DNA from 2 places in the Corynebacterium accolens genome. Region 1 is predicted to be linked to the other one. Evidence: predicted binding sites of a transcription regulator. Region 1 holds the regulator's gene; the other holds the start of a gene.

Region 1 (14,599 bases):
GCTCTTGCGCCTCTTCCGCGATTTCAGAAATCACGGTGTCATTGCGGGTAGCTGCCGCCGAAGCCAACAGGGTGCCCCACAGCTGCTCTTCATTGAGCTCGGTCGTGCGTGTCAACGCACCAAGGTTGAGCTTCTGATCCTTGGCGTACTCAGGCAGTGCTGACTTCAAGTTCTCGATAGACACGGTCTTTCTCCTTCTAAATCTTTTCTCAGTAACTTAACTTGCAAGTAAGGTGCATGCCTCCCCGCCTGAACGGCAGGGAAAGCAATCACTCATAACTAATGCTTAAAGCTGGGACTGAACGACGTCCATCTTGTCGATGTTCTTCGTTGGGTCGTTCTTCTCCCAGTTGCAGGCGCAGACCTCTTCGGACTGCAGGGCGTCGAGGACGCGCAGAACTTCGTCAACGTTACGGCCCACAGCGTCCGGGGTAACGGAGACGAACTGGATGACGCCATCTGGGTCGATGATGAAGGTTGCGCGGTCAGCAACGCCGTCAGCGTTTTCTACGCCCAGTGCGCGGATCAGGTCGTGACGCACGTCGGAAAACATCGGGAACGGAACGTCCTTCAGGTCCGGGTGGGTTGCGCGCCAGTTGAAGTGAGCGAACTCGTTATCGGTGGAGCCGCCCAGCACCTGGGTGTCGCGGTCCTGGAACTCTTCGTCCAGCTTGCCAAAGGCAGCGATCTCGGTCGGGCACACGAATGTGAAGTCCTTGGGGTAGAAGAAGACGACCTTCCACTTGCCCTCGTACTTGTCCAAGGAAACCTGCTCGAAGTAGTCCTCTGGCTGGCTAGCGTTAACGTTGTGCAGGTCGCCGCCGGTCAGGGCGGTGAGGTCGAATTCTGGGAACTTTTCGCCAACGGTCATGATAGGCATGTTCTTCAACTCCTTCTTAAAAGGGTAATCTTTTTCAAGTTTCCGACAGTCCTGTGCCGAGGACCACGGGCCGGACCCTCTCCGGCCCAACACCAAAGACAATACCATTAATTCCGGTCACGTCAATAGCTAATCCTATAGATAAATGTTAGAGTGATAGGCATGCATAATAAAGAGTATCGACCAACACTTGCCCAGCTGCGTACGTTTGTCACCGTGGCGGAAAACAAGCACTTCGGCACCGCTGCCGCCAAGCTGGAGATCTCTCAGCCTTCCCTCTCCCAGGGTCTCGTGGCGCTCGAGCAGGGACTCGGCGTGCAGCTCATCGAGCGCTCCACCCGCAAGGTCATCGTGACATCGGCCGGCGAAACCCTTCTGCCCTATGCCAAATCCACGCTTGAGGCCGCCGATACCTTCCTCGCGCACGCCCGCGGCGCCCACGGCACCCTGTCCGGCCCGTTGACCATTGGCGTCATCCCGACCATCGCCCCGTATATCCTCCCGGACTTGCTGGCGAAGATTACGGAGACCTACCCAGAGCTTGAGCCGCGCTTTGTGGAGGAGCAAACCCAGCACCTCATCGCGCGCCTGCGCAACGGCAACCTCGATTTAGCCGTCCTTGCCCTGCCTTCAGAGGCCACGGGCATGGTCGACAGCCCGCTGTACACCGAGGACTTCGCCATCGTCAGCCCGCCCGATCATCCCATCGCCGGGCGTACGGACGTCCAGGTGGCGGAGCTGCGGGACTTGGATTTGCTACTGCTTGACGATGGCCACTGTCTCCGCGACCAAGTCGTCGATCTCTGCCGGCACGCCCACGTCAACCCGGCAGAGGCAACCAATTCCGTCACGCGCGCCTCATCACTGACCACCATTATGCAGCTGGTGATGGGCGGGCTCGGCTGCACCCTTATCCCCAAGTCCGCATTGGCCACCGAATGCCACGGCAAGAACCTCGGCATCGCCTACTTTGCCCCCGATGTCACCGCAGAACGCGAAATCGGCCTCGTCTTCCGCTCCTCTGCCGCACGCAGTGAAGAGTTCCGCGAATTCGGCACCCTGATTACCGCCGCTTATGAAAATGCCCTCGCCCGCTCGCTGGAGGGCTAAAACTTAAGCGTCTTCGATTCCCCACGGCCCCTCGGCTCAATTACTCCCGCCACATAAGTTTAAGGCCACCGAAGCACCGCCTCGGTGGCCTTAAACAATGACAAAGCCATTACGCAGGTTGGCCGGCTGCGCGCCCTGCACACTGGCGGAACAAATAAGCCGTAGACAGTAAGGTAACCGGTACAGCAACAATCAACCCAACAAGGAATACGATGAAGCCGCCAATTATAATCAGCATGTTAAGCACCGTTAGCAGCAAAAGCTGGCCGTAGTTTCCTTTACCGGCCTTAAAACCGTTCTTGATGGCTTGGCCAACTCCGTCGCCATCGGCCGCAAACCACTGCATCAACATATAAAGCGGCTGAATAAACAGGCCGATGAGAGTCAATAAAGCCACAACTCCGAAAAGGCCTGCCATGGATTCCAACGCCTCTTCCTCTGTGGCACCGGTCCCCATATCAGGGCTAAGGAAGAATGAACCACCAACGAAGATGAACATTACTAACCAGGTAATAATGCCGATGATGATCATGATCGCTAGCGGCTGCCACCACCGCACATTCTTGCCCACATAGTTCCACCCAGTGCGCGGATCATCGATTTGGAATAGCGCCAGTCGCAGCGCCATCAGGCTAATGACGGCCACGAACACATAGGACACGATCTGCACAATGGCTCCTCCACCGAAGGCCTCCGCACCCTCTGAGGGAGCAACGGCCGCGCCCAAGATGGAGAAAGCGATGGCAATCACGCCAACGAGCAAGCTACCGAGGATCCACAATTTCCAATTCTTAAATACCGTACGAAAGGCCCACGAAATAGAATCGATGGCCGAGGGTTTTCCGGTAAACCCGCCGTTGTTTACGGTGTTGTCCTGTGCTTGGTAGCCCGCATATCCTTGATTGCCAGAGCTCTCGTGGCTACCGCCATAGGAGGGCAGGTTGCCGTAGCTTGGCTGGTCCTCTGGGTGGTTAGTCGGTTCATAGCGTGGAAAATCGTCGTTTCCACCGGATTTATTGTCATTCATCAGCGGTGCCTTCCTTCTGTATCCGGGTTGGGCGCAACGAGAAAAGTATCGTTTGACAAGTATTTTCATACTAGCAACTTTTTCCACTCCACGTAACCGGGGTAAGCTCATAAATTAGCCATGACACAGCATGAAACCACGACGTCGCAGGCCCCTAGCCGCGATGAACTTTTTGCAGCATTAGACAACGTCACCATCGCCGAGGCCCGCAGCTTCCGGCGCCGCCTATCGAAGGCACGCGCCCCCAAGGCCCTGCGCGAAATCGGCCAGGATATCCAGGCTGCCGCAGATCGCCTCGCGCTTGTCGATGCCGCCGTTCCCCCACTCACCTACCCCGATTCCTTGCCCGTCAGTGGCCGCAAGGACGATATTGCCGCCGCTATTGAAGAAAACCAGGTCGTCATTATTGCCGGCGAAACTGGTTCTGGTAAGACCACGCAGATCCCCAAGATCTGCCTCGACATCGGCCGGGGTCGCCGGGGACTTATCGGCCACACCCAACCGCGCCGCATTGCCGCACGGACCGTCGCCGAGCGCATCGCCTCCGAGCTCGACCAAGACATCGGGGAATCTGTAGGCTACGCCATCCGCTTTGATGACAAAGTCTCTGATACCACCGCGGTGAAACTTATGACGGACGGCATTCTGCTAGCAGAAATGCAGCGCGATCGCTTCCTTAATAAATACGACACCATCATCATCGATGAAGCGCACGAACGCTCACTGAATATTGACTTCCTCTTGGGGTATCTCAAGCGGATTCTTCCCAAGCGGCCCGATCTCAAGGTGATTATCACCTCCGCGACGATTGATCCGGAAAGTTTCGCCGAGCACTTCGCCCAACCCGATGGCACTCCCGCGCCCATCATCGAGGTATCCGGACGCACCTACCCGGTAGAAATTCGCTACCGCCCCCTCGAATTCGAGGCCGGTGGAAAGCTGGTGGATCAGGACCCGCTCGATGGCTTAACCGAGGCCATCGAGGAGCTCATGGCAGAAGGCGACGGCGATATCCTCTGCTTTTTCCCAGGCGAGCGCGATATCCGCGATGCCATGGAAACAATCGAGGCCAAAAAATGGAAAAACGTCGAGGTCGCTCCCCTCTTCGGGCGCCTATCCAACCAGGAACAGCACCGCGTATTTAGCAATCACCGCGGAAGGCGCATCGTTTTGGCCACCAATATCGCCGAAACCTCGCTGACCGTACCCGGAATCCGCTACGTCGTGGATACAGGCACCGCGCGAATCTCGCGCTATTCCACGCGCACCAAGGTGCAACGCCTGCCCATCGAGCCCATTTCGCAGGCCTCTGCCAACCAGCGCTCCGGTAGGTGCGGCCGCGTCGCCGATGGCATCGCCATCCGTCTCTATAGCGAGCAAGATTTTCAAAGCCGCCCGGAATTTACTGATCCGGAAATCCTGCGCACCAACCTGGCCAGCGTCATTTTGCAGATGGTCTCGCTCAAGCTCGGCGATATCGAGCAATTCCCCTTCCTCCAGCCACCCGAGTTCAAGGCCATTCGCGATGGCCTCAACCTCCTCCACGAGCTCGGTGCGCTCCAGGACAAGCACGAGAAACCGGCGCTGACCGAAACCGGCCGCAACTTGGCTCGCATCCCACTCGATCCGCGCATGGCGCGCATGCTTATCGAGGCCCATACCAACGGCTGCCTCCACGATGTCATCGTCATCGTTGCCGCCATGACCATCCAAGACGTGCGCGAACGCCCGCTGGAGTACCAAGCGCAAGCCGATCAGGCGCACGCGCGCTTTAAAGACAAGACCTCTGACTTTTTGTCCATGCTGAAGTTGTGGGATTACATCAAACAGACCCGCAATGAGCAATCGGGCAATAGGTTCCGCAAGCGCATGAAGCAGGAGTTCCTCCACTACATGCGCATCCGCGAGTGGTTCGACCTGGTCCGCCAGCTCAAAGACGTCTCCAAGCAGCTGGGGTGGGATTACCAAGAAGGCACCGAACGCCGCTCCGACGATATTCACATCGCGCTGCTATCCGGCCTGCTGTCCAATATCGGCGCCCGCGATGGAAATTCCAAGGAGTTCCACGGCGCGCGCAATACCCGCTTCCTTGTCTTTCCAGGCTCCGCCTTGGCCAAAAAGCCGCCCGAGTTCGTCATGGCGGCAGAGCTCGTCGAAACCTCCCGGCTCTGGGCCCGCGACGTTGCCGCCATCGATCCGGCGTGGGTGGAAAAACTCGGCGCCGACCTGCTCAAGCACAACTATTCCGATCCCACGTGGTCCCGCAAGCGCGCGGCCGCCATCGCGCACCAGAAGTCCACGCTCTACGGCGTGCCCATCGTCGCGGATCGCACCGTGCCCTATCACCGAGTGGACCCCGTCGCTGCGCGCGATATGTTCATCCGCAATGCGCTTATCGCCGGCGAGTGGAATGCGCACCACGAATTCCTCAAGGCAAACGCGCAGGCCCTTGATGAGGCCGCCGAATACGAGGAAAAGGCCCGCCGCCGCGGCCTCATCGTGGATGAGGATACCCTCTTTGATTTCTATGACCAGCGCATTCCAGACAAGGTCACCACAGGCCGTCATTTCGATTCTTGGTGGAAGAAAAAGCGCCGCCAAGAACCCGATCTACTGAATTTCGATCCAGCCACGCTTGTCGATGACTCCCACGACGTCACCGAAGTCTCCTTCCCCGATCACTGGCGCAAGGGCTCCATCGATTACGAGCTGGCCTATAAATTCGAACCCGGCGACCCGCTCGATGGCGTCACCGTTATGGTTCCTGTGCCCATGCTTGCCGGGCTTGATACCGAAGGCTTCGATTGGCTCGTCCCCGGCCTGCGATTCGAGCTCGTCAACGAGCTTATTCGTTCCCTTCCCAAGGCCCTGCGGCGCACCGTCGTGCCCGCCCCGGAATTTGCCGAGCGCGCCATGGAACGCCTCACCCCCTTCGAAGGCCCCCTTACCCAGCAGCTTGCCGATGTCCTGCGCGAGCTCGGCGGCCACGGCATCAACGCCTCCGACTTCCAACCGGACAAGCTGCCGGATCATTTGCGGATGAACTACGCGGCCATCGACAAGCGTGGCACCATCATCGATTCCGATAGGGACCTTGCCGCCCTGCGCGAGCGCCAGGCCGGCCACATTAAATCGTCCGTCTCGCGGGTAAGCCGCACCGCCGAATCCACCGCGGTCAGCGAATGGACCGACGATACCCTCGGCACCGTTGACGAGACCGTCACCACCACCGTCGACGGCCACGAAGTCACCGCCTACCCAGCGCTGGTGGCCACCAAGGAAGGCGTTGAGCTTAAGGTTCATCCCACCAAGGCGGCTGCCGATGCCGCCATGGTCACCACCACCCTCACGCTTTTGATGCGCGAGATTTCCGTCTCGACCGCGCAAATGGTCAAGGGGCTTCCCCTGCAGCAGCGCGTCGCCGTGGATTCTTATCCGCATGGCGGCGCCGACGGCCTGGTCAATGACGCCCGCGTAGCGGCAATCCGCGACCTCATGCTCGAGGCCGGCGGCCCCGTGCGCTCGCCAGAGGCATTTTCCGAGCTCAAGGATACCGTGAAACCGCAGGTTCCCGGCCGCGTGCGGCAATCAATCGTCTCGATCGCGCCTGGCTTGGCTGAGTACTCCAACCTCCGCGCCGAACTTTCCCAGTGGGACGGTCCCGCCATCGACGATATGGAAAAGCAACTCGCGTTCCTTCTTCCGCCGAATGCCATCACCGTGCACGGGTCCGCACACCTGCGACACCTTCCCCGCTACATCCAGGCAATGCGGATCCGTCTGGAGGACATGTCGCTCGATCCGGATCGCGATGCCGACCGCCAGGCCGAGGTCGATAACGCCAAGGCCTACCTGGCAAACCGCCTCCGAAACCTCCCCGCGGGCCGCGAAAAGACACGCGAGGTCAAGGACATCCACTGGATGATCGAGGAATTGCGGGTCTCGCTCTTTGCCCAGCGCCTCGGCACGGCGCACGCGGTGTCCCTGCGGAGGATCCAAAAGGCAGTGGATAAATTGCGCTAGTCACCCCAACCTCACGTTCCCGCCGCCCGGCCGGCCATACCTAAGCTAAAAATCTGCTTACTCGGCCGCCGGCGGCGTAAACATTGGGCAGGCCCTAACGAAACGATGCACCCAAAAGGCCAGTTAAGACTGCTTCGATCCTGCGCAGGAACGGCTGTATAACTGCTGAGAAATCGTCCTACACTGCGCAGTTTAAAGGTCCCCGCGATCGCGGCGCCGCATCAAACGAATCTCCGATTCAAAGTCATCCGCGCTCTCGAATGATTTATACACCGAGGCAAAGCGCAGATATGCAACCTCGTCTAGGTCACGCAGCGGCTCAAGGATCGCTAGCCCGATTTCGTTGGCGTTTACCTGCGAGGACCCGTGCCCCCGCACCGTTTCCTCAACCTCTTGGGCCAACTTTTTTAAGGCATCATCGCTAACGTCGCGACCCTGGCATGCGCGCCTAACCCCCCGAATGAGTTTATCCCGGCTAAATGGCTCAGCGAGGCCATTTCTCTTAACAACCAGCAGTACGGCCTTTTCCACAGTGGTGAAGCGTCCCTTACAGGAAGCACACTCCCGCCGGCGCCGTATCGATGCGCCGGCATCAACCACGCGCGAGTCAATAACGCGGGATTGTTCGTTATGGCAAAACGGGCAGTACACACTAGTCCTTTCGCTAATTTAGCTTCTCGGTTTAGTTTACCTCCCACGGCCAAGCCAAAAACCTGACACCATTGCGCCAGACTCCTCCTACTCGAGTGCCTGTCTCCGTGAAGCAAGCGGGCCTTATCTGCGGCCGGGAAGACAAGCTGCTGCCTAAAAGGCTCTAAGCCTTAAACCCCCGAAGTGCCTGCTTTTGTACACGCAGCACTACTGTCCGATCGCTGCTTCTACTTGCTGTACCGAAGCGCCAGGATCAGTCGGCGTTTCAGCGCTCGTACCCATCAGCCCGCCGGCAACCGTGCCGAAAAATACGGCAGCACCAAATACTGCACCGAGGAGGTAATTCTTGCGCGAACTATGCGCATCGTCTTCTTCCATCGGCCTGTTCGCGAAATCAGGTAAGGAACGTTCATCAGTCCACGTATTCGAATAACCTTCACGGTTCGTTCGATATACGGAATTTAAAGTCCTGATTTCCCCCTTTTCGGAAGGAGAATGCTGCACGCCCCAGCTTTGATCATCAATATCCCAAATAGCGGCTGAAGGGACGATCTGTGGACGTGCCGCGCGCTGTTTGACCATGTTATTGCGAGAGTGAAGTAGTTGAGACATTGCTTTCCTTTCGACGACCGCCGTAAGTCTAAAGCGGCCCCTTGACACAACAAGAGCTCAATGTCGCTCCTGTGTTCGAGATTGTTTCTATGTTCGATTTATAGCACCACTTCGAAAACCTGTCCAGTTTTTCGCGTAAATCTCGAACGCTTGTACTTTTCGTGCTACAAATGAGTTATGGCACGCAGGTGTCACCCAGTCCCTTTTCAAGCTATGAACGCAGAACCTCAGACCCCTTAGCTAGGAGCCGCACATGGGCCGCAAGAAAGCAAGCACCGCAAAGAACGATTACGCCTCCCTTTCCGAAAGGCAACGCCGCATCCTTAACGTCATCAGCGATGCAGTGATGCTCCGCGGTTACCCGCCCAGCATCCGCGAAATTGGTGACGCCGCCGGCCTGCAATCCACCTCGTCCGTGGCCTATCAGCTCAAGCAACTGGAGGAAAAGGGCTTCTTGCGCCGCGATCCCAATAAACCCCGCGCGGTCGACGTACGCCACCTCAACACTGACGACGCCGAAAAGAAGCCGGGCCGCAAGGCTAAGGACGTCCCCGATACCTCTGCCCGCGGCCCTGAAGAGTCTGCCGCCGTAGCTTATATTCCCGTCGTTGGCCGCATCGCCGCCGGTGCACCAATCACTGCAGAGGAAAATATCGACACGTATTTCCCCATGCCAGACGAGGTCGTCGGCGGAGGAGAGCTTTATATGCTGCAGGTCGTGGGCGATTCCATGCAGGATGCCGGCATCCTCAACGGCGACTGGGTCATCATCCGGTCGCAATCGGTGGCTGAGGAAGGCGAGTTTGTCGCCGCGCTTCTCGATGGCTCCGAGGCCACCGTCAAGGAATTCCACCGCGATTCCTCTGGCGTATGGCTCCTTCCGCACAACGATGCCTATCCGCCCATCAACGGCGATGATGCGGAAATTATGGGCAAGGTAGTATCCGTCTTCCGCAAACTCTAGGCCCCGGCCAGCTACTTTAACCAAGCCGCACGCGGGTGTTCGCCTGCGGTTGTTGTCGCCGCCGACACTCTGCGCCCGCTTTCTTGAAACCCGCTCTTTGCACTTCGTACGCTGCCCTGTTCCCCGCATAGGGAGCAGGGCCATACGAGTTTTAACGCATTCCACGCCTTTCTACCTCGCAATCGCGCCCCAAAAAGCCAACTTAAGCGCGCGGGGTTTATTGAGAAAGCACCCCCGAAATAACGGATCCGTAAGTTAAGCGCTACTAGGGTTGGCTTTCAACTAGGGCAAATAAAGCTGACTGACCTGCGGCTTTTATCCCAAACCAGACAACAGCGCACACCTTAATTTTTGTTTTCGTCCGATTACCGCCGAATTTTGACACAATGGAGGGAGAAATCCCACATCAGTTAGCTTTCACCGAGCGCCTGCATTCGCAGATGGAGTAACCGCCCGGCCGAAGGCGAGGAGCAAGGAGGGTCCGTGTACGCAGAGGAGCGACGCCGCCAGATCGCGTCCCAAACTGCAGTTGAGGGTCGCGTTAACGTAACCGATTTATCAGAGCGTTTCGAGGTGACTGCTGAAACCATTCGGCGCGACCTAGCCGTACTGGATCGTGAGGGCGTTGTCCACCGCGTTCACGGCGGCGCCGTGGCTTCGCAAGCCTTCCAGACCGCGGAGCTCACCCTCGATACCCGCCAGCGTTCCGCATCTGGGGCCAAGGCCGCCATCGCGCACGCCGCGCTCGACTTCCTTCCCCCTGGCGGCGGCAGCATATTCCTGGACGCCGGCACCACGATTAATACCTTTGCCGAGCTCATTAGCCAACAATACCCGCAGGCGCAGTTCAATATCGTCTCCAATAGCCTGCCCATCGCACTGTCGCTAGCCAATAGCGGCGTTCCCGATGTCCAGCTCCTCGGCGGGACCGTACGCGCTATCACCCAGGCCGTCGTCGGCGATACCGCCCTGCGCACCATGGCGCTCATGCGCGCCGATGTCGCCTTCATCGGTACCAATGCGTTGACCCTCGATCACGGCTTGTCGACAGCCGATTCCCAAGAAGCAGCCATCAAATCCGCCTTCGTCACGAATGCCCACAAGGTCGTGGTCATGTGTGATTCCAGCAAATTGGGCAACGACTACCTGGTGAGCTTCGCCTCCATTGCAGATATCGATGTCGTCATCACCGATTCCGGCGCGCCGGAATCCTTCGTCGATGCCCTGCGCGAGCGAGAGATCGATGTCGTGCTCGCCAGCGAATAGCTCCAGCATGCGCACGACTTCGCCCTCCCTACGTTGACATCTAGGCAGGGAGGGCGAACCCTTTTGCCGTTAGTTGAACTTTTCTATCTGCTCCATCGCTGCGGCGCGGGCGGCGGATGGGCCTTCGGAGTTGAGGGCGGCATCGGCAAGCTGTTGGCACTGGTCAAAGGTCAGCTCGGCCAATTGGGCACCAACGCCGGCGACTGCGGTCGATGCAGCAGACAAGGAGTTGACGCCTAGGCCGGTCAATACGCAGGCCAATAGCGGATCGGCCGCGGCCTCGCCGCACACGCCAACCGGTACGTTGTATTCGTGCCCCGCAATGCAGGTGTGCTGGATAAGCCGCAGCACGGCCGGCTGCCAGGGGTCGGTGAGGTACGCAAGCTGCGGTGACAGGCGGTCAGCGGCCATCGTGTACTGGGTGAGGTCATTGGTGCCGATGGATACGAAGTCCAGATGCGGCATGATCTTATCTGCCATCAGCGCTGCTGCGGGCACCTCAATCATCGCGCCCGCGGTCAGGCCGCGCTCCCGGCACAGCTCCGCAAACCACTGGGCTTCCTTCGACGTCGCCACCATCGGTGCCATGACCCAGGTTTCGGCATCGTCGCCGCGGGACTCCGCGGCCTGGGCGATGGCGTCCAACTGGCGCGTCAACAGGGACTCATTATCGCGGGCAATGCGCAGGCCGCGCACACCCAATGCCGGGTTCTCCTCAGAGGACAGCGTGGCATAAGAAATCGGCTTATCGGAGCCAGCATCCAAGGTGCGCACCACGACCTTGGAATCGGGGTAGGCGTTGAAGACCTTTCTGTAAATCTTTGCCTGCTCGTCAACGGAAGGCTCCTCGCTCGCGGACAGGAACGACAACTCCGTGCGGTAGAGGCCAATGCCCTCTGCCTGCGAGTCGGAAGCGATGCGGGCGGCGTTGCCATCGGCCACGTTAGCCAACAGCTGCACGCGGTGGCCATCCTTGGTTTGCGCCGGCCCAGTCCATTCGGCCACGCGGGCGGCGCGCTCGCGGTATTCCGCGACCGCCTTGGTGGATTCTTCCTCGTCCGCACCCAGCGTCACGGTTCCAAGCGCACCGTCGACGAAGACCAGCGTGCCGCTTTCAATCTCCCGCAGCTTATTTCCCACGGCGACGATGCACGGAATATCGAGCTGGCGGGCGATGATCGCGGTGTGGCTGGTGGGCCCGCCCAGCTCGGTAACGAGCGCGCGAATATGCGCGGTATCCAGGGTGGCGGTATCGGCGGGCGCGAGGTCATCGGCAAAAAGCACCGCTTGGCCCTCCACCATGGGCAAACCAGGCTCCTGCTCGCCGCGCAGCTGGGCGATGACGCGGTCGCGCACGTCCTTCAGATCGGTGGTGCGCTCGGCCATGACGCCGCCGGCCGCCTCAAACATGGTGACGAACTTATCCGTGGCTCCCACCGTGGCGAACTCGGCATTCTTGCCCGAGCGAATATTCTTGCGCACGGCCTTGTGCCACCCGCGGTCCTTGACCATGCCGGCGGTTGCGGTCAGCACTTCCGAGGCTTGGCCCTCGGCGGCTGCGGCGCGGTTTTCCAAGCGGCTGGCGACGACATCGACTGCCTCGAGGAAGCGATCGTATTCGGCTTCGCTGCTGGCCTCTTGGTCAATACTTCCTTCAGTGGGCAGGTCCGGGCGGGGGCGCACCCATACGGCTTCTGCATAGGCAACTCCAGCGACAACGCCGGTTCCTTTAACAGTGGACTGAAGCGTATTTTCCATGGCGATACTTCCTTCGAAGATAGCGGCTTATTTATTTCCAGATCATCACAAATCCAACAGAAATGCAATGTATGCCACACGGTTTCTATTGACTTTCCAACACAATCGGGCAAGAATAAACATTTACGGCGGGCTTAAGCGCGAGTTTCAACCGGACCGACTGCGTGTGGCCCCCAATATACGCACTCTGCGAAAGGGATAAGTTCTCGATGATCCTCACGCTCACCCCAAACCCAAGCATTGACGCCACCCTGGCGCTCAATCAGCAACTGACCTCAGGCGATGTCCACCGCGCCGCCAGTGTTACCCAGGTCGCCGGCGGCAAAGGCGTCAACGTCGCCCACGCCGTGCACCTCGCCGGGAAAGAAACCCTGGCCCTCTTCCCCTCCCGCGCGGCCGATCCGTTCATGAACCTCATCCAGGAGGTCCACCTCCCCTACGCCCACGTGGACATGGACGGTGGCGTCCGCGTCAATACCACCATCACCGAACCAGATGGCACGACCACCAAGGTCAACGGCCCTGGCCCGCTGCTTTCCGATGCCACCCAAAACCACCTCATTTCCACCCTTACTCACCACGCCCAATCCGCCGATTGGGTAGCCCTTGCCGGATCGCTGCCCAAGGGCGTTGATGCTGGCTGGTATACCGAGCTCATCAAGGAGATCCGCACTGCCGCCCCGCAGGCGCGCATCGCCGTGGACACCTCTGATGCTCCGATGAAGGCCATCGCCAAGCAGCTCGCTACCGCCGCCCCGGATCTCATCAAACCCAACGGTTTCGAACTGGGGCAGCTGACCGGCCAGGACGGCCTCGCCCTCGAGCGCGCCGCTGCGGCCGGGGATTATAGCCCGGTCGTGGAGGCTGCAAGGGATGTCGTGGGTCGCGGCATCAAGGAAGTCCTTGTCACCCTCGGCGGCGCCGGTGCCGTGCTGGTAAACGCAGAAGGCGCATGGGCTGCCACCCCGCCTCCCGCCACGGTGAAATCCACGGTTGGCGCAGGTGATGCCGCATTGGCCGGATACCTCCTGGGGCGCACGCAGGGGCACGGACCAGCAGATTCCCTCGCACTCTCGGTGGCTTATGGCACCGCTGCGGCCGCAAAGCCCGGCACCCAATTCCCCCGCCCCGAAGAACTCGATACCGCCCATACCTCCATCTCTGCTCTATAGCTAAAGGAGCCTTCCATCATGGCATCCGATCTCATCACCACAGAACTTGTCGCGCTTGACGCCGACTTTGGCGATAGCGTCGACTCCGTTATCACCAACCTTGCCACCTTGGTGCACGATACCGGGCGCGCGACCGAGGTCGCAGGCCTCGCCCAGCCCGCCATCGACCGCGAAGCCAAGGCCGGCACCGGCGTGCCAGGCGGCGTGGCCATCCCCCACTGCCGTTCCGAGGCCGCCACCGAACCGACCCTAGCTTTCGCCCGCCTTACCCGCGGCGTAGATTTTTCCGGCCCAGACGGCGACGCCCAGTTGGTCTTCCTCATCGCCGCACCCGCCGGCGGTGGCAAAGCCCACCTGCAGATTCTTTCCAAGCTTGCCCGCGCCCTCGTGCGCAAGGACTTTTTAGAGGCCCTGCGCACCGCGTCGACGAAGGAAGAAATTGTCAAGGAAATCCTCGCTGTCGTCAACGCGGAAAAGCCGAAGAAGAAAAAGCAGGACACCGCGGAGGCTGCAGCTGGGGCTGCGGAAGGGGCATCGGCAAGCGCAGGTGCTTCGGCACAAGCTACCCGCATCGTTGCCATCACCGCCTGCCCAACCGGCATCGCACACACCTACATGGCTGCCGATGCCCTCACCCAAACCGCCGGCGAGCGCGACGACGTCGATCTCACCGTCGAAACCCAGGGCTCGTCCAATAATGAATCGGTCTCGCAGTCCACCATCGACGCTGCCGATGCGGTCATCTTCGCCACGGACGTCGGAGTGCGCGACCGCGAGCGCTTCGCGGGCAAACCCGTCATCGAATCCGGCGTCAAGCGCGCCATCAACGAACCCGGCAAGATGCTCGATGAAGCCATCGCGGCGGCGAAGAACCCGAATGCCCGAAAGGTCTCTGGCACCGCCTCTTCCTCCTCCGCCGAAGAGGAAGGAAAATCGCTGGGTTGGGGCAAGCGCATCCAGCAGGCGATTATGACCGGCGTGTCCTACATGGTGCCGTTCGTTGCCGCCGGTGGCCTTCTCTTGGCCCTCGGATTCCTCTTCGGCGGCGCCGATATGGCCAATGGCTGGCAGGCGCTTTCCACGGATTATTCCCTGTCCAACCTGCCGGGCAATGAGATTACCGTCGACGGCGAGAC
Region 2 (14,599 bases), 1.0 Mb from region 1:
CATGTCCATGCTCATTACGGCGCCGATGATGGCTGCGTGTTGTTGCTCGTTGAGGTCTGGCGCGATCCGCAGGAGATACGTGTTTTTACCCATGAAGTAGTTGCCCATGCCGGTCCACTTATTGGAGACATCGGCAAGCTGGCGATCCTGGGAGGTGATGGTGAGGTTCCAATCCCAGAAATCGCCGTGCACTTCGACGTCGGCAAAGCCCTCCATTGTTAATTTCATCTTGGTTTTGAACATGGAGAAGCGCTTGGTGATAACGGCCATGGGCTGTTCAATTCCCGGTAGGTGTACTTCGTAGGTATCCCGCAAAAAATTCGGCGGATCCGAGATCGTCATGACTGTTTGTTGGGGGTTGCCTTCGGCATCCGTGAGTGCGACCTCCAAGCTACGGGAGGGTTTAAACACCATTTCCTTAAGGCTGGTGGATTGCACGATGGTGCCCACTGGGGTCCCGTTGACATCAGAAATCATGAATCGATCCTTGAGGAGGGACTTGGTCTGGGAAATAACCAGCTCGTTGAGCGTGAATAAGTTTTGCATCATGCCAGCCAATGTATGGCAGTGGGCGTTTTTAATCCTCCTCCCTAGGGGTGGTTTTTGCTTCTTCCTGTGCTTGGTGGGCCTCCTCGTAGGCTCGCGCGCGGTGGGCGGTCATGGTTTGTGCAAAAGTTTGCACCCAATTCTTATTCTTTTCTGCCAGTGGGCCGGAAGGCTCGGTGACGGTCCAGGTGCCGTCTTCGAAGAGCCAAATAATGTCCCGGGTGTGTGGGTCCATGACGTAGAAGACGCGGCCATCGGTCTTTATGTTGTGGTGGTGCTGGCACAGGCAGGCAAGGTTTGCGGGAGTCGTCGGCCCGCCATCCGCGTGGTTGATGCGGTGATCCTTTTGGCACACCGTGGCAGGGCGGTTGCAGCCTGGGTAGCGGCAGGTGCCGTCGAATCCTTCGAGGTAGGCTGCCATATCCGGCGGGGTTACGTATCCCTTTACCTCTTTATCCGGGTTCATTTCCCGGATCTTGGAGTAGGGCAGCGCGTTGGAGCGCGCTGGGTCGAGCCACCCAACGGATTCAATGAATGCGGGGGAGTTGGGGACATCGGTTGCCTTGTAGGCATTCAGGATGACCTGGGGCGCTTCGGTATTGCCGGTGAGGAGGGAAATGGCGGCATCGGCAAGCGAGCAATCCAGCTTGAGCGCAGTCTCCTTGATGCACTTATCGACGCACGCCATCACCGAGGGATCCGCGCTCAGCGTCATCGCCGTGGTATTGTTTCCCCAATTCTCCATGGTGTAGCGCGGCTGGGTCGGCCCCTTCTTGACCGCAAGGGTGTCATCTTCGAGGTTGATGAGCTCATTAATCTTCCTTTTAATCTGCGCTTGCGTCCGCATGGCCTGGTTGGCGCGGGTGGGAGTGAGGTAGGCGGTGAGCTGCTCATCGATGCGCGCGATTACCTCCGGGGTCGGGTTGCCCAGGCGGTTAAGGGATTTATTGATGGCAATGAGGCGGTCTAAATCTAAGTGATAGAGCTCGTGTTGCAGCTCTTTCAGCTGCGGGAGCTCTTCCAGGCGGTACAGGGCCATCAGGATATGGCCGATTCGCCCTTCATTAACTCCGGTGGTGCGGTAGAGGGATTGGGTGACTAATTCGAAATCAGAATCGAGATCGGGGATCTGTTCAGTCCAGAACTCGTATTCAGTCTTCCGCATTTCAAAAGCTAAGCGTGTAGTGGGGTCTTTGGTGTTGGTCGTGGAAAAGTAGGGATCTTCCATGGCGCTTAAAACCTAAATTTGTTGTGTGAACGTGTGTACGAAAAACACTATAGAACACCCGCCGGACATTCGCCTGTTTTAACGTGTTTTCGCAGGTAGAACTGCATATTCTTCGGTCAGGATAACCAGCTTAAAAGCAAAATTATGTGCTAGCTTGAGGAAGGTATGAGTCAGGAGCAGGACACGCAGGAAGAACCCGGCCGCGCGTGGTGGCAGTGGTGGGCGCCTTTGGCGATGATCGCTAACTTCCTGGTGCTCCCGCCGGCGATTTACCAGGCGGTTTCCGGCACGGTATTGCTCGGCATCATGGGTGGGCTTACCGTGCTTATTGCTTTTATCGATGCCGCCACATTCCGCTACTCATGGACCATCTTCTGGGTTGCGGGCATCGCCTATTTCGCGGCCATGGAGATGTACTTCAACGAGGGGACATGGATTTACCTGCCGGTAGTGGTCCTTTTGGCGTTGGGTGCTAGCAAATTGGGCGCCAAGTTGAGGAAGCGCTGATGGAAATCTGGCGGTTGGATCACCCTGAGGCTGGCCTGCTCGAGGTTGAGCGCGGCTACGATGCCGAGTTCGCTGAGCAGGGCGAATGGCCCAAGGAGCCGAAGGAATTTACGCCGGTGCTTGGCGATGCCCCCTTTATCCACCGCCTCCAGCTCTGGCGCAAGAATCCTGCACCCCGCATGCAGATGGTGGTCAACGGCGAGGTTCGCAGCCGGCACGACAAGCCGCGTGGCGGCCGTTATTCATTGCAGAAGAATCTGGAAAACGATCTCTCATTCAGTGAGAATAGTGCGCCGCGGACTAAGCCTTATGTAGATATCCAAGCCACGCCCTTTGGGGAGATACAGGATGTCTACTACCGCGATGGGGAGGAGGCCGTGGCCTTTGATCCGCCGCCGGGCTCCTTGGGTGAAAAGCGGCGCCGGGCAATGGAAGAAAGCCCCTTCAAGCGCGTGCTGTATCCACTGCTCGGCGGGCTGGGGAAGTCCGGGTGGGCCATCGCGATGATTGTTTTGGCTCCTATTATTAGCCGCATCCTCTCGCGCTTGCTGCCGGATTGGGAGCTGCCAGATGTAGATTTTCCGGAGATTTACCTTCCGCTGCCAAATTTGCCGAACCTGCCGGAGCCACCGCAGATTACCTTGCCCGCGCCGCAGTTTGCGGTGCACTTTGAACCGCCGGAGTGGGTGGTTTTCCTGATGGATTACAGCAGGGTGTGGATGCCTATAGTTATTGCCATCGCCATTGGGGTGATGGCGGTGCGCAATGCAAAGAAATCGGAGGCGAAGAAGAAGGAGTGGCAGAACCATGAAGATTCGCGGCGCGATTGATGCGGAGGGCCGGTGCAAGCATTGGCATTCCCCGCTCGACGTGGTGGCCAATAAGTGCGCGACCTGCGGCGAGTACTTCGCGTGCGCGCTGTGTCATGCGGAGCTGACGGATCATGAGTTTGGGCCCATGCTTGTCGATGCCCCCGCTGCGCTCTGCGGTTCCTGCGGCCTCGAGATGGATTACCGGCTGTATTCTGCTGTCGAGGCATGCCCGGAGTGTGGGCATATGTTTAATCCCGGCTGCAGTGCGCATGCCGGGATCTATTTTCAGGTCACCGCGTAAAAGCGAGGGGAGTGCTACTGGGTCAGACCCAAAAAGCGGTTGACCAAGCTGTGGTAGGCGCGCACGGTGAGATCGAGGTCCTCGAGGTAGAGGTGCTCGTCGTGGCTGTGTAATTGCGAGTTGGCGCTGGCCATATCGCGGCCCTCGGCGTGCATCGCAAAGCCATAGGCATTGCCGCCCTTGCGGCGAGCGAAGCGGAGGTCGGAGCCACCGGTGGCGTGGACGGGCACGACGTCTTTATCGGGGAAGAACTCCTTGGCGGTGGCCTCGATGGTGCGCCAGAGCTCGGTATCGGTGGAGGACTGGGTGGCGTCTTCGGTAATGAGGTGCTCGATTTCTACCTCATCGGCGAGATCGCCCAGTGCGCTGCGGAGGAAATCGTCCAAGTCTTCCTGGGTTTGCCCCGGGAAGGGCCGGATATCCATCTCGAGGTAGGCGTGGGAAGGCAGCACGTTGATGGCCCCGCCTGCGCGCAGGACGGTCTCGGCGATGGTGGTGTGGCTAAAGGCGTGGGCGTAGGCATCGAGGTTGCCAAACTTGGTGTAGTCACCGGTGCCATCGATAAGCTCTTTTTCGGTCTCAGGGTCGAACTTGAAGGTGCGGACGAAGCCCTCCCAGATCTCGTTGGAGGCTGTGGGTGGCTCGGCCTCGGCGATGCGGCGGGCGACCTCGCCAATCTTTACGATGGCAAAGTCCTTGCCGTAGGGCGTCGAGCCGTGCCCGGCATCGCCGGTGACGTGGAGGCGGCGCTGGCCAGCACCCTTTTCGCCCACGTTGAAGCCCACCGCGCCGGGCAGGTGGCTACCGCCGGTCTCGGAGAGGCAGTTCTTCCAAGAGAAGGCATCGGGGTGGTTTTCTGCCATCCACCGCACGCCCAGGCCACCGCGGGCCTCTTCATCGGCCATGCCCACGAAGGCGAGCGTTCCGCCGGGGTTGCCGGCGCGCGCTACCTCGCGGGTGACGGCGGCCATGGTGGCGGTAATAAAGAGCATGTCTACGGAACCGCGGCCGTAGAGCTTGCCGTCTTCAATGAGTGCCTCGAAGGGCGGCTTAGTCCACTTGGGTTCGTCGACGGGGACGACATCGGTATGCCCCATAAGGGTGAGGGGCTCCTTGGCGGGATCGCCGGGGACGGTCACCACGATGGACACGCGTCCCGGGTGGGATTCAAAGCGCTCGATGGAGACGTCTTCACCGGCAAAAAAGTTCTCTAGCGTATCGGCATTGCGCACCTCAAAGCCGGAATCCGGGGTGAGGTCGTTTACGCAAGCATTGCGGATGAGTTCTTGGAGGAGTTCGAGGGTGTCATCGTAAAGCGTCATGCCCCTTAGGGTAATCCCGCGAAAAAAATTTTGTGATTTTGGCCAAAGTTGAACGGCGTTCAAGTATGGTTCACTGCATGAGCATCATCGACATCGCCCGTGAGAAAGCTCTGGAGCAAGGCAAAGGCCTTAACCAGGAAGAACTACTACAAGTACTGCAGGTTCCAGATTCCCAGCTGGAAGAAATTGCTGATATCGCCCACCAGACCCGCCTGAAGTGGTGCGGCCCGGACGTATCGGTGGAAGGCATTATCTCCATCAAGACCGGTGGTTGCCCAGAGGATTGCCACTTCTGTTCCCAGTCCGGCCTTTTTGAGTCCCCAGTGCGCGCAGTGCGCCTGAACATCCCTGAACTGGTGGAAGCGGCACAGAAGACCGCCAAGACCGGCGCTACCGAGTTCTGCATCGTCGCTGCGGTGAAGTCCCCGGATGACCGCCTGCTGGACCAGGTGGGCGAGGCCATCGCCGCCATTAATGATGCCGTTGACATCGAGATTTCCTGCTCCCTGGGCACCCTGACCCGCGAGCAGGCACAGCGCCTGAAGGACATGGGCGCACAGCGCTACAACCACAACCTGGAGACCTCCCGCTCCTACTTCCCCAACGTGGTCACTACCCACACCTGGGAAGAGCGCAAGAAGACCCTGGATTACGTGCGCGAGGTAGGCATGGAAGTCTGCTGTGGCGGCATCATCGGCATGGGCGAGTCCCTGGAGCAGCGCGCCGAGTTCGCAGCACAGCTGGCAGAGATCGATCCGTGCGAGGTTCCGATGAACTTCCTCGACCCTCGCCCGGGCACCCCGTTCGCTGATCGCCCGCTGGTTCCGCTGGGTGAGGGCCTGCGCGCCGTTGCTGCATTCCGCTTGGCGATGCCCTCCACCACCCTCCGCTTCGCTGGCGGCCGCGAGCTTTCGCTTGGCGATGACGGCACCGAGCGCGGTTTGCTCGGCGGCATCAACGCCATCATTGCCGGCAACTACTTGACCACCCTGGGTCAGGAAATCGAAAAGGATGTGGACATGCTGGGCCGCATCGATCTCCCGATCAAGGCTCTGTAGTGTCCGAGCCGAACTCTGAGTTGGCAACCGCCGTCCTGGCCGGGGACGAGCCAATTTTCCACCCCAATACCGGCAAGCCGATCGAAGAGGTCTTCAAGCTGCACCCCGCTGCAGCCGCCGGCCTCGACGTGCCGCGCTACTGCCAGATCTGCGGCCGCCGCATGGTGGCCCAGGTGCGCCCCGATGGCTGGCACACCAAGTGCTCGCGCCACGGGGAGCTAGATTCTGAGTGGTTATACGTAGAGCAGCTACCAGAGAACTAGCACTACCAAGATAGGGAGCCGCTGCCGCAAGGCAGGCGGCTCTTTTTTCTATTGAAAAACAGTCGTGAACTGCGGGTAGGTAATCCTACTTGCGAAATTTGGTGCGTCCTACTTTAGAGATTTGGTACTCTCTACTTTAGAGATTTGGTGCGTCCTACTTGCGAAATTTGGTAAATTTATGTTTGTTCCTCGGCAGCTCAGTGGATCTATAGCGCAGTTAATGAAATGGTTTCCAGTTGTTAGCGTGACGGGGCCGCGGCAGTCTGGGAAGTCGACCCTTCTGAGAGAAATGTTTCCGGACTTGTCATACCTCAATCTTGAGGATCCAAGTATCCGAAGGGTGGCACAAGAAGATCCTGTGGGTTTCCTTTCGAGCCAACGTGGACCGTTGATTATAGATGAGGCTCAATATGCACCGGATCTGTTTTCCGTTGTCCAACTTCGTTCGGATGAAGTGGGAAGCCCTGGGCAATATATCTTATCCGGATCGCAAAATTTCTTGCTTATGGAATCCATAACGCAATCGCTGGCGGGCCGCGTTGGGATCAGTCATCTGTTGCCCTTCGGCCTCATGGAAGCTCGCTCTATATCAGCTGATCTGACCGTTGATGAATTTATGGTTCGTGGTGGATATCCGCGCTTGTACCAGGCTCAAATTCCTCCGGAAATCTATTTTGAAAACTACGTGCAGACTTATCTCCAACGGGATGTGAGTGGGTTACTCAATGTTCGGAATAGTGATAGCTTTTGGCGATTCATTAAGGTCTGTGCGCTGCAAGCTGGAAACTTAATCAACTATTCCGCAATCGCAAATGAGATTGATGTTTCTTTCCAGACGGTAAAAAATTGGGTCTCAGTTCTGGAGTCTAGTTTCATCATATTTTCTTTACCCAGCCACCATTCCAATCCCCGGAAGGTGCTTACTAAGACCGCGAAGTTGTATTTCTATGATACTGGCCTGTTGTGCCACCTTCTTGGTATTTCTTCACCAGAAGAACTTTCTGTGCATCCACAGTCAGGTGCAGTGTGTGAAAATATGGTGGTAGCAGAAACCATGAAAACGCATATTCACTCTGGTCGCAAGCCGGATCTACGGTTCTATCGGGATAGTTCTAAAAGAGAAATCGACCTATTGGATTTTACGGGCGGCGATCCTAAGGCTTATGAAATCAAGGCATCGCAGACCTATCATTCCAAATACACGCGTCATCTCGCGACTGTAGGTGAAGAGCTGGAGATCAAACCCGCAAACCGCACAGTGCTATACCGCGGCCAGCATTCCTTCGAAGCGAATGGTGCGCAGGTAGTCCCCGTTGAGCAGTACTTGAAGGCGCTTGATTAGATTGGTGGGTATGGATCCCGCTGTAGCCCATGCTCATCAGTCCGCGCTGAGATCGATTGCGCGCGTCGTGGAGGAGACGGCGCCGCATACGGAGGCGGGGCAGGCTTTGGGGGACATCGCCAAGCAGCTGCGTAACGGGCCGGTCATGGTGCTCACTGGGGCGGGGGTATCGACGGCATCGGGGGTGCCGGATTATCGCGGTCCGCGGGGCTCGCTGAGTAGGCACCGGCCAATGACGTATCAGGAATTTCGCCATGATCCGGCCGCTAGCCATAGGTATTGGGCGCGTAGCTTCGTGGGCTGGCGCGTGATGGATTCCGCGGCGCCGAATCGCACGCATTATGCGCTCGTGGAGTTGGAGCGCGCCGGGCTGGTTAATGGAGTGGTCACCCAAAACGTGGATGGCCTGCATAAAAGGGCGGGTACGGCGAGGTTGGTGACGCTGCACGGTGATATGGAAACCGTGGTGTGTCTGCTGTGTGGTCACTATGAGGATCGTGGGCACTTCGATGCGCGCCTAGCGGCCGCGAACCCGGGGTACCTAGAGCGCCTAGTCGTGGAAAGGGACCAAGTTAACCCAGATGGTGACGTGACGCTGGATGAGAAAGACGTTGCGGCGTTCCGGATGGCGGGCTGCGAGCGCTGCGGTTCGGAGCTGCTCAAGCCCGACGTGGTGTATTTTGGCGAGCCAGTGCCAGCCACGCGGCGGGATGCGGCATTTGCGCTATTGAACGAGGCAAGTTCGCTGTTGGTGGCCGGTTCTTCGCTGGCGGTGATGAGCGGTTATCGCTTTGTGCTTGAGGCGAAGAAGCAGGGCAAGCGCGTGGCCGTTATCAATGGCGGGCCAGGCCGCGGGGATAAGAAGGTGGATACGCTGTGGCGCACGCAGGTGGGCCCGGCTTTTGATGCCCTGCTCGATGAGTTGGAGATTTAATCAACGCGGCGTGTGCTCTACCATCCTGAGCAGCGTGCGCACGATGGCGTGCACGCGCCTATCCATGGGCATATCTTCGTGCATGACCACCGCGTGGCGGTCGAAATCTTGGATATAGATATTGCGCACCGCACCTTCAGGTGCGCCCTCTGGGTCGAGGAAGCAGGTTTCGGGCGGGACGACGACGGCATCGGAACGCGTGGCGATGCAGGTGTAGCTCACGCCGGATTCGAGGTCGCCATCGCGGTTGACATCGCGAAGCACCTCGCTGCCTACCACCTGGTCCATGCCGGCGGGGCCAAACCAGCCATCGATAATGGAGCGGATCACCGCCTCTTGGCGTTGGGTGCGAATGAGGCGACTGGCGATGCCCCCGTGGGTCGTCCCATGATTAGGCGCGCTGATGCTCATGAGGTGGACGACCTTTTCGGCGCCGCCGTCCATGCGCATCCAGTACCGCGCGAGCAGTCCGCCCTGGGAGTGGCCTACCAAGATGACCTTTTCTGCTCCGGTGACGGCGAGCACGGTATCGATATACGCGCCGAGCTGCTGCGACGATTCCGGGATGGTCTGCGTGGCGCGGTGACCGTAGTCAGGGGCAAAGACCGCCCAGCCGTCTTGGCGCAAGATATTGCCCATAATTTGCCAGACGCCCTTGGTATCGCAGGTGCCGTGGATCAGGATGACCGGCCAGGGGCGCTCGTCGCTCGGGCGGGCGCCCCAATCGTCTTCGAAAACGCCGCGCGGCTTCGTGCGTGCGCCGAGGGGCAGGGTCCTTGCGGCATCGGCATCGAGGGCGGAATCGCCGGGACTGGACTTGTCCTTTTCGGCCTTGAGGCGGTCAACGATCTCGTCGGCGACGTCATCCTGCAAAGCACTGGCCGCGGCCGGGGAGGCGATGCCAAGGCGTGGCGAATCTTTTTCTTCGGGTGCATCTTCTTCGTTCACGCGCCCGAATTTGAGGAGTTGTTCAGAAATAATACTTTTCAACTCTGCAAGAGATTCGACAGCCATGCCTTCCAATCATACGCGTTAATGCAGGTAAATGGCCTCTTTAGAAAAGTTGAAGAAATTTATGGAGAAAGCCCTTGACCTCACGCCATAATCTTTGTAAACTTAGGCTTGCCTAATCACGGGCGGTGCTTACGGCGTAGGGCGCTCCACTCCTTGCCGCTAAGTGCCAGAGATTAGTCATGGGGAGAGGGCCCGCCGATGCGCAGTCGGCGGGCCTTCGTTTATGCCTCGGGAGGATAGCCGGGGTAAAAGTCTCCGCTGCCGTGCTGCTCGGTCCCCGCTAAACTCGCCGGTATGACCGATCTGCAGCATGTCCACTCCGTAGATGAAGCGGTGACTCGCTTAATTGAGCATTATGAAACCTCGTGTGAGATGGCGCGCGAGGCCCTTGCCTCCGGCACCCTCGATGATTATCGCCACGTGGTTTATCCCAAGGTGACAGTGGAGATCCGTAAATGGCAGCCGATTGACCGCTCCGAGCCCTTTGGCTATGTGGACGAGGCCGGCAAGTATTCTGCGGTCGTCTCCAAGCCGCACATCATCCGAGAGTACTTGCACGAGCAGCTGACGCGGCTGACTAACAATTATCCGTGCGATATCTTCGTGGGCCAATCGGATGAGCGCATTCCGCCGGAATACATCAAAGATGCCCCGGCGGCGCCGCAGGAACGCGGCCCCATTCCGCGCCCGACCTTGGATGAGGTCAATGATGCGATTATTGATGGCGAGTGGGATGCGTTTCACGGCGGGGAAAAGCCGCTCTTTCACTTCGGGGCGCAGCGCTTCGATATTGCCTGTGCGCGCATTGAGCATTACACCGGCATCGAGGTCGATACGGTGCAGAAATACATTCTGTTTACCAATTACGCGATGCATACCACGGAATTCGTGAAATTCGGCCTGCGCGAGCTGACCAAGGAGGATTCGCGTTATACGGCGCTGGTATTGCCCAATGGGGAGACCATTCACCCTAATGATGCGGTGGACCTCGACCTGGATGGGCTAACGCTGACCTCGCGCTTTCAGATGCCCCGGTTCGATCTCATTACCGCAGGTGGCGATGGCATCACGATGATCAATATCGGGGTGGGGCCATCGAATGCGAAGACCATTACGGACTGCTTGGCCGTGCTGCGGCCGGAGGCCTGGATCATGATTGGCCACTGCGCCGGCATGGATGGGCGCATGCGCATCGGAGACCTGATCTTGGGCAATGCCTACGAGCGCCACGACCACATCTTGGACCGGCAGGTGGTTTCTTCCACGCCGATTCCGGCCATTCCAGAGGTCCAGCGCATGCTGGAGGCGGCCGTGGATGAGGTCTACGGCAGCGATAATTCGCTCATGCGCACCGGTACGGTGCTATCGACCGATGACCGCGATTGGGAATGGCGCACCAGCCGGGATCTGTGGGAGTGGTTGCGCACTTCTACCGCGGTGGCGGTGGACATGGAATCGTGCGCCTTGGCGGCAAATGGGTACCGCTACCGCGTGCCTTATGGCACGCTGCTTTCCGTATCGGATCTGCCGCTGCACGCCGTGCCGAAGCTGCCGGCGCAGGCCCAGGCGTTTTATTCCAACTCCAAGGAAGCCCACGTCATGTGCGCGGTGCGCGCGGTGGAACAGCTGGCAGAAAACCCGGAACGCCTGCGCACGCGCAAGCTGCGGCGGACGTTGGGAGAGGTTCCTTTCCGGTAGCTGCTTTCCCTTGGTAGGTATCGCTAGTTAAACTACAAAGAAAGCCCATGACGCAAAAGGAGCCGCGCAATCGTGACTGAGAATTGGATCCACCCGGACCGGGAGAACCTCACCTGGGAAGTCTTCGGCGAAGCGAGCCGGAATCTTTCGGAGCAAATCGTGGAATCCGGCTGGTTTCCTGATTTGATCGTGGGCGTTGCCCGCGGCGGCCTGATCCCAGCCGGTGCCATTGGTTATGCCATCGGGGTCAAGGCCATGGGCGCTATCAACGTGGAGTTCTACACCGATATTGGCCAGACCTTGGATGAGCCGATCATCTTGTCCCCGCAATTGGATACGGATTCCCTCAAGGGCAAGAAGGTGCTCGTCGTTGATGACGTGGCCGATTCCGGCAAGACCTTGGATCTGGTGGTGAACTTCTTGGAAGAAACCGCCGATGAAGTGCGTTCCGCTGTCGTCTACACCAAGCCGAAGACCATTTTCGAGCCGGATTACTCGTGGAAGAAGACGGATAAGTGGATCAACTTTGCCTGGTCGGTGCTGCCGGTCATCACGGCGGATGGCTCCTTTCAGGAAGGCTCGTAGTAGCCACTAGTATGTGCAGGCGTGATTAACGAGCAGCCTGCACCCACCGGCGTCATCGCCAGTTTCCGCTTTGCCTTTTCCTCACCTGCGCGTTTGCGCAAGGAGGTCCTTGGCGGACTGGCGGTGGCGCTTGCTTTGATCCCGGAAGTTTTAAGCTTTTCTATTCTCGCCGGCCTCGACCCGCGGGTGGGGCTGTATTCCTCGGTGATTATGGCGATGGCTATCGCCTTTACCGGCGGGCGCCCCGCCATGATTTCCGCGGCGGCGGGTGCGGTTGCCCTGGTGGTGGCACCGCTCGCGCACGAATATGGGCACGATTACGTGGTGGCGGCGGTGCTTGCGGCCGGTATTATCCAGGTGCTGTTGGCGTGGGTGGGCATCGCCAAGCTCATGCGTTTTATCCCGCGTTCGGTGATGACCGGATTCGTCAATGCACTGGGCATTATGATGTTTACCGCGCAGCTGCCGCACCTTATTGATGTCCCCTGGATGGTCTATGTGCTGGTAGCCATTGGCTTGGCCATCATGATCATTTTGCCGCGGTTTACCCAGGCAATTCCGGCGCCGTTGGTGACCATCGTGGTGGTAAGCCTCATCGCCGGCGCGGCTGGGTGGAAGGTGCCGGATGTTGCGGATCAGGGTGAGCTGCCCACGACGCTGCCAGGGCTTTTCATTCCGGATATTCCCTGGAACCTAGAGACCCTGCAGATCATTGCACCCTATGCCTTTGGGATGGCGCTGGTGGGCCTGATGGAATCGCTGCTGACGGCAAAGCTTGTCGATGACATTACGGATACCCATTCCGATAAGACCCGCGAGTCCTTTGGCCAGGGCATTGGCAATATATTGGCCGCGGCCATTGGTGGCATGGGTGTGTGCGCGATGATTGGCCAGACGATGATCGGCGTCAAGGTATCCCAGGCGCGCACGCGCTTGTCGACGTTCCTCGCCGGCGCCTTCCTCCTCGTGCTGTGCCTGCTTTTCGGCGAGGCGGTAGGCCGCATTCCGATGGCCGCGCTGGTCGCGGTGATGATCCTCGTGGCGGCGACGACGGTCAATTGGCATTCCATCCGCCCGCGCACGCTCAAGCTGATGCCGCTTTCTGAAATCCTCGTCATGCTGCTGACGGTCGCGGGCACGCTGGCCACGCATAACCTGGCGGTAGGAGTGGTCTTAGGCGTGGTGGCTGCATCGATTGGCTTTGCCCGCCGGGTGGCGCACCTCGTGGAGGTTGAGTTGGTAGATGGATATACCTACGTGGTGCATGGCCAACTCTTCTTCGCCTCCTCGAATGATTTGGTTTACGCCTTTGATTACACGCTTGATACGGACTTCGTGGTGGTGGACCTTTCCGATGCCGAGGTCTGGGATGCCTCGACGGTGGCGACGCTGGATGCGGTGCAGAAAAAGTACGCGGATCGCGGCATTGAGGTGGAGTTTCGGGGCCTCGATGGGGCGAGCGCGCAGCGCCTGGAGCGCCTGAGTGGGCAACTGGGTGATTAATATCACATTGCGAGCGTGATGTGCGTAAGCGTACCGGCTGAGAAGCGTTGGATGGAGTGGACTAGCGCGGCGAGATTGACCGTTTAGGGCAATGACCTCGAACTATTAGGCGATATTAACTTCGTGCCGTGGAGCAGCTTTGTCTTAACTAACTTAGGTGATCCAACCTGAAAAATGCCCCTGAGGTGCGGGTTTGATTAAGCATACCTTGCTAGACGGGAGATTTTATTTGGGTATTGTAGTGCCTACAACCAATTAATTGATTCCTACAGAAAGGATTTAGCAATGGATGAGAAGCTGCAAACTCTGCTAAACAATCAGGTCATTAACGAGCACGGCGCCGCTATGGTCTACACCCAGCTGGCCTACGAGATGGACAACCTGTCCTTCCCGGGCATGCGCGACTGGTTCATGGCTCAGGCTAGCGAAGAGCGCGTCCACGCACAGAAGCTTGCGGATCACCTCTTGGCACGCGGCTACCGCGTAGAGCTTAACGATATCCCGGTTGGCTCCATCAAGGCTGCCACCCCGCTGGATGCGTTCGAGGCTTCCTTGGCACACGAGCAGAAGGTCTCCGAGCAGATCCGCGAGATCGCCCGCGTTGCCCTTGACATCCAGGACTTGGACTCCCGTCAGCTCATTGACTGGTTCCTGGCTGAGCAGATCGAGGAAGAGGACACCGTTTCTGAGATCATCGACCAGATCAAGCTGGTGGGCAACGATGGTGCTGGCCTGCTGCGCATCGATTCCCGTTTGGCTAACCGCAACTCCTAAGTTGTGAATAACAAACCCATCAAGATTTAAATCAATCCTCCCATAGCACTGGACTGCTGTGGGAGGATTGACGTATGTCTGCACACCTCAAAGCAACCCTCTCTGCCACCCTGGCGGTATTGGCATTAAGCCTCATCATCGGTGCTGCGGTCATCTCAAGCCACGTGACCCTCGGCATCTTTTTGACCACCGGGGCGCTCATGCTGAGTCCGTTTGCGGGGGTGGTGATGCTGGCGTGTGGGGTCATCGGCAAGCGCGGGCTGGTCAACCGCTCCCTATATTCCCTGAGTGGAATGCTGATTCTGGCCTCGTTGGCCGTGCTCATCGTTTTGCCGATGGCGCAGGCGACGGCGGCGCTGGTGATTTTTATCGCCGGTACCGCGGTGGGGATTGTGGCCGTGCAGACCCAAGCTACTAGGCGCGCATAAACTGGACGCATTATGCCGAAGTTGCTGTTTGATCTGTACGGCGTGCTGCTGCGCCCCACCACGCCGGAAGCGCACGCTGAACTGGAGCGCTTCCTCGCGCCTGCGAACCCGGAGGCATTCTGGGAGGCCTATAACTATTTCCGGCCCGATTACGATGCCGGAATTTTTAGCGATAGCCACTACTGGAACGAGATAGCCGCCCGTGCGGGTATGGAGCCCATTGACTGCGCTGGGGCCGTGGCCTGCGAGAATCAGTACCTGCTCGAGGCGGACTCAGAGATGGT

The links. The regulator LexA, encoded in region 1, represses DNA repair genes until DNA is damaged. The targets are predictions, from matches to a motif close to CGAACANNTGTTCG.
Region 2: CACC_RS00270 (HNH endonuclease signature motif containing protein) is a predicted target of LexA. The motif match lies at 1,801-1,814, and genes of this name have one in related genera.

The regions. Positions count from the first base shown of each region.
Region 1 covers NZ_CP046605.1:1,485,588-1,500,186, forward strand. Annotated here, with positions in the region: gene ahpD (alkylhydroperoxidase, AhpD family) at 1-184, opposite strand, end outside; gene CACC_RS07130 (peroxiredoxin) at 287-880, opposite strand; gene CACC_RS07135 (LysR substrate-binding domain-containing protein) at 1,043-1,990, shown strand; gene CACC_RS07140 (hypothetical protein) at 2,100-3,086, opposite strand; gene hrpA (ATP-dependent RNA helicase HrpA) at 3,138-7,040, shown strand; gene nrdR (transcriptional regulator NrdR) at 7,233-7,691, opposite strand; gene CACC_RS07155 (hypothetical protein) at 7,899-8,303, opposite strand; gene lexA (transcriptional repressor LexA) at 8,557-9,267, shown strand; gene CACC_RS07165 (DeoR/GlpR family DNA-binding transcription regulator) at 9,751-10,533, shown strand; gene ptsP (phosphoenolpyruvate--protein phosphotransferase) at 10,603-12,291, opposite strand; gene CACC_RS07175 (1-phosphofructokinase family hexose kinase) at 12,501-13,463, shown strand; gene CACC_RS07180 (PTS fructose transporter subunit IIABC) at 13,482-14,599, shown strand, end outside.
Region 2 covers NZ_CP046605.1:54,147-68,745, forward strand. Annotated here, with positions in the region: gene CACC_RS00265 (LURP-one-related/scramblase family protein) at 1-549, opposite strand, end outside; gene CACC_RS00270 (HNH endonuclease signature motif containing protein) at 578-1,711, opposite strand; gene CACC_RS00275 (hypothetical protein) at 1,940-2,281, shown strand; gene CACC_RS00280 (hypothetical protein) at 2,281-3,111, shown strand; gene CACC_RS00285 (CHY zinc finger protein) at 3,089-3,394, shown strand; gene CACC_RS00290 (M20/M25/M40 family metallo-hydrolase) at 3,409-4,716, opposite strand; gene bioB (biotin synthase BioB) at 4,794-5,774, shown strand; gene bsaP (biotin synthase auxiliary protein BsaP) at 5,774-6,037, shown strand; gene CACC_RS00305 (ATP-binding protein) at 6,258-7,379, shown strand; gene CACC_RS00310 (Sir2 family NAD-dependent protein deacetylase) at 7,390-8,313, shown strand; gene CACC_RS00315 (esterase/lipase family protein) at 8,314-9,327, opposite strand; gene amn (AMP nucleosidase) at 9,622-11,025, shown strand; gene CACC_RS00325 (phosphoribosyltransferase) at 11,098-11,610, shown strand; gene CACC_RS00330 (SulP family inorganic anion transporter) at 11,632-13,113, shown strand; gene CACC_RS00335 (ferritin) at 13,399-13,887, shown strand; gene CACC_RS00340 (hypothetical protein) at 13,962-14,315, shown strand; gene CACC_RS00345 (HAD-IA family hydrolase) at 14,328-14,599, shown strand, end outside.